DNA from 2 places in the Streptomyces sp. NBC_01450 genome. Region 2 is predicted to be linked to the other one. Evidence: riboswitches for the same ligand, from Rfam matches in the RefSeq annotation. Region 2 holds a riboswitch; the other holds the start of a gene.
The links. Region 2 has a riboswitch for thiamine pyrophosphate ahead of thiO (glycine oxidase ThiO). Riboswitches for the same ligand answer to the same signal wherever they lie in the genome.
Positions count from the first base shown of each region.

Region 1: linked by a shared signal. The riboswitch ahead of OG568_RS09545 (purine-cytosine permease family protein) and the one ahead of thiO (glycine oxidase ThiO) in region 2 are both predicted to bind thiamine pyrophosphate.

Region 1 covers NZ_CP109480.1:2,070,490-2,072,679, forward strand. Annotated here, with positions in the region: gene OG568_RS09545 (purine-cytosine permease family protein) at 1-1,376, opposite strand, end outside; TPP riboswitch at 1,366-1,460, opposite strand; partial or broken gene OG568_RS09550 (maleylacetate reductase) at 1,538-1,699, opposite strand; gene OG568_RS09555 (SH3 domain-containing protein) at 1,950-2,190, opposite strand, start outside.
Region 2 covers NZ_CP109480.1:8,051,816-8,054,005, forward strand. Annotated here, with positions in the region: gene thiS (sulfur carrier protein ThiS) at 1-158, opposite strand, end outside; gene thiO (glycine oxidase ThiO) at 155-1,360, opposite strand; TPP riboswitch at 1,358-1,469, opposite strand; gene OG568_RS35770 (hypothetical protein) at 1,522-1,872, shown strand; gene OG568_RS35775 (NAD(P)/FAD-dependent oxidoreductase) at 1,905-2,190, shown strand, end outside.

The DNA.
Region 1 (2,190 bases), 6.0 Mb from region 2:
ACCAGCAGGGCCGCGACGAACGCCACCCCGTAGGCGAGGTCGGCGCCGTGCAGGGCATGCGCGACCGGGCCGACGTACAGGCTGGTGCTCATGAACGGCACCGCCGCGGCGAAGGCGGCGGCGAACGCCACGAGCGCGGGCCACCACGGCTGCGGGCGGGCGCTCTCGACGGCCAGGTCCACGGGGCCACGGCCGCGGGCCCTGGCCCGGGCGCGCCAGTCGACGGCGACGATCGCGACGAACCCGGGAATCCAGTAGCCGACGAACAGCAGGACGTTCTGGAAGCGGGCCGTGGTGTCGGCCGCGTGCATCCACAGCACGAGCGGGAAGCCGAGGACGGCGGCCAGCGCGGCGGCGGCCGGGCGCGGCAGCCGTACGCCCATGGTCTGCAGGGCGAGGGAGCCGCTGTAGTCGTTCATGGCGTTGCTGCTCAGCGCGGCGAGCGCCACGGCGAGCAGACCGAACGCGCCGAGGGCGCCGCCGCCGAGCAGGGTGTCGACGCCGCGGGCGGTCTGGTCGGTGAAGACGGCCGCGCCCCACAGTCCCAGCGCCTGGACGGCCACGAAGGACACGCTGATGCCGGCCAGGGTGTACCAGAACATGCGCGGGCGGGACGCCGTGGGCGGCAGGTAGCGGCTGAAGTCGCTCGCGTACGGCGCCCACGACAGTGCCAGGCTGAGGGCGATCGTGCAGGTCAGGACGAAGGCACCGGCCTGGTCGGCGCCGTGCGCGGTGGCGGTGGGGGCGGTGTGGGCGCCGCTCAGGAGCTTCACGGTCAGGGCCACGAACGCGGCGCCGAGGGCGAAGGTCATCACGGTCTGGAGCCGGTGGATCACCTCGTAGCCGAGGACGCCGAGCGCCCCCTGCACCGCCATCATGACGAGCACGCCCAGCCAGAACGGCCAGCCGCACAACTGGGCCAGCGCGTCCCCGCCGAAGAGGCCGATCAACGCGTCCCAGGCGATGGACGACAGCCACTGCAGGGCACCGGGGACGACCACGGCCCGGCCGAACGCGAGCCGGGCGAGCGGCAGCTGTCCGGCGCCGGTCCGGCTCCCCCAGGTGCCGAGGTACGCGGTCGGTACCGCCCCCAGGAGGGTGCCCAGCACGACGGCGGCGAGCGCGGTGGAGAAGTCCAGGCCGAGCGCGATGCCGACGGTGCCGGTGAACACGCCGGTCATGGTCAGGTTGGGGGCGAACCACACGGTGAACAGACGGCCCGGGCCGCCGTAGCGGTGGTCCTCCGGGACCGGGGCGATTCCGCGCGCCTCGACATGCAGATCCCCGGGGGCGGTGGGCATCCGCCCGTCGAAAACGCCCTGCGGGCCTCCGACGGCCACCTCGCCGCGAGCGTTACGGGCATACGGCAACGACATGAGACATCCCTCCGCCAGTCCTAACTGGTTCAGGTTCGACGGGTGTGATCTCAGCCCTCGTGCGGGGCACCCCGTGTCCGGTTCGGCGGTCAGGATAGCCCGGGCGACGCGTACGCCGCAGTGGGGAGGGGTCCGCGCTGCCCGTACGGCCCCGCGCCCTACGCGCCGGCGCTCGGCTCCACGCCCTCGTAGGCCGCCGTCAGCAGCGCCGGCACACCGTCCACGGTGAGCTCGGGGTCGTAGACGACGCTGCGGGGCTGGACGACGGGGTCGCGTCCGGTGCGCTTGGCGCCATGCTCGGTGAGGCCCCAGACCGGGGTCACGACCTGGACATCCCGCTCGACTTCTCGTGCGACACCCAGCCCGCGCGGATCGTCTTCCGGATCCGAGGCCCCACACGATCTCCACCCGGTGCGAGATCCTTCGGCCCCTTGAGCGGTCGACGGTGTGGCGGCCCGTGACCCGGGCCCGGCAGAACCTGGACTGGCGCGCTGTGCGGGGGGCTCGCTGACGGCTCCTGGACGCAGTACGGTGCCCGACCCCGGGTCGGGGTCGGGCACCGCGAGTGGTCGGTCAGCAGGTGGCCGAGGCCGGCAGGCCGCCGTACTGGTCGCCCTTGAGGTAGACGGCGCTCACATAGCCCTCGGCCAATCGCACCCAGACGTCGTTGACGTAACCGTTGTCGCGGATGGTCTCGCCGTGGGTCCAGCAGGAGGCGCCGCGCGGCTGCCCGGCGGTGACGTGCCCGGCGATGCCGGTGGTGGTCGAGGGCCCGTAGCGGACGTTGACGTTCACGTACGGTGTGACGGCGTAG
Region 2 (2,190 bases):
TCGGAGAGGGCCGTGCACGACCACTGCGCCCGTGGGACGACGGTCTCGTTGAGCGCGGCGGCGATGCCGGAGGGCGCGACGGTGAGGGTGGCGACGAGCGTGTCGAGGGCCGTGTCGGTGGCGACGAGCCGTCGCTCTCCGTTGACGAAGATGTTCATACGGTCTGCTCCGTGAGTGCTGTGCTGAAGCGCCCGGGGGTGAAGGGGCGGGCCTCTTCCGGGAGTTCCCCGGTGGTCAGGACGTGCGCCATGACGTCCCCCGTGACGGGTGTGAGCAGGACGCCGTTGCGGTAGTGCCCGGTGGCCAGCAGCAGCCCGTCGAGCGCGGTCGGGCCGAGTAGCGGCGCGTTGTCGGGCGACCCGGGCCGCAGGCCGGCGCGGGTCTCGGTGAGCGGCAGCTCGGTGATCCCGGGCACCAGCTCGTGCGCGTCGCGCAGCAGCTCGTACACCCCGCCCGCGGTCACCGTCGTGTCCCAGCCCAGCTCCTCGCTGGTGGCGCCCACGACGAGCTCACCGTTCTCGCGCGGCACCAGATAGACCTGGCTGCCGCGCACCACGGCCCGCACGGTCCGGCTCAGGAACGGCGCGTACCGCTTCGGCACGGTCAGCCGCAGCACCTGCCCCTTCACGGGCCGCACGGGCGGCAGTACGGCGTCGGGAACGCCCGCGAGCTCCCCGCTGTGGCTCCCGGCGGCGAGCACCACCTGCCCCGCCGCCAGCCGCTCACCACCCGTCGTGACGACCCCGGCGGCCCGGTCCCCCACGACGGTCAGGCGCTCCGCCCACGTCCGGTGGAACTCCACTCCGGCCCGCTCGCACGCCGTGACCAGGGCCTTCGCGAGCCGGCGCGGGTCGATCTGGTGGTCGCCGTCGACCCGCAGCCCGCCGCGCACGCCGGGCGCGAGCATTGGTTCCAGACGACGGCACTCCCGGCCGCTGAGCCACTCCGACTCGAGCCCCGAGCGGTGTTGCAGGGCATGCAGTTCGCGCAGGTGAGCGCGGTCGTCGGCGTCCATCGCGACGGCCAGCGTGCCGCACCGGCGGTAGCCGAGGTCCTGGCCGCTCGCCTCGGTGAGTTCCGCCACGAAGTCGGGATAGCGGCGCGCGGAGGCCAGGTTCAGGCCCAGCAGGGTCTGCTCGCCGTAGTGCAGCTCGGTGACGGCGGCGAGCATTCCGGCGGCCACCCGTGCGGCCCCGCCGCCCGGCTCGGGGTCCACGACCGTGACGGTGAACCCGCGCTGCGCGGCCCGCCAGGCGGTCACGAGACCGATGATCCCGCCGCCGATGACGAGGACGTCTGAAGCACGTGCGTCCGATGACGGCGCATCCGATGAACGTGCAGGTGTACGCGTAGGCGACATGGGCGTCCAGCCCCTCCCTTCGCCGGCATGACCCGGATCAGGTTCGTACGGTCGGAGGCCGCCAGCCTCCCTCTCAGCCCGGTACGTCCGGGCTCCCGCGAGTGCTTTACGTTGGCCACCCTAGCCCCACGCCGTATGTCTCAGTAAGGGAGCCTCCGTCCATGGCCCGTTCGCTCGACGGCCTCGTCCTCGCCCCGGTCGCCGACCAGGCCCCCGGGCAGGTCGGTACGCGCACCCGGTTCACGTACCACGAGAAGGACGGCGAGATCTGGGCCGAGTACACGGGCGGGGACGTCGTACGCGGTCACCTCGTGGGGACGCGGGAGGGCGACCGCCTCGACTTCCGGTACGTGCAGCTGAAGCACGACGGCAGCACCTCGTCGGGCCACTGCGTGTCCGTGGTCGTGGAGCTGACCGACGGACGGGTGCGCCTGGAGGAGACCTGGGCGTGGGAGTCCCAGGACGGGAGCGGGACGAGCGTTGTGGAACAGGTCACTGCGCACGTCCCCTGACTGACAGATTGTCAGTTGTCTATGGTGATCAGGTGAGCGAGCAGACGCGGGCACAGGGGCGTACGGCACGGCGGGTCGTCATCGTGGGCGCGGGCATGGCCGGCGTGCAGACGGCGGTCGCCCTGCGCGAACAGGGGTTCACCGGGGACGTGACGCTGATCGGCGCCGAGCCGCACCAGCCGTACGACCGGCCGCCGCTGTCCAAGGCGGTGCTGCTCGGCAAGGCCGAGGGCTCCGCCTTCGACATCGACTTCGAGGCACTGGGCATCGAACTCCGGCTCGGCTGCGAGGCGCTGGGTGTGCGCCCCGCGGACCATG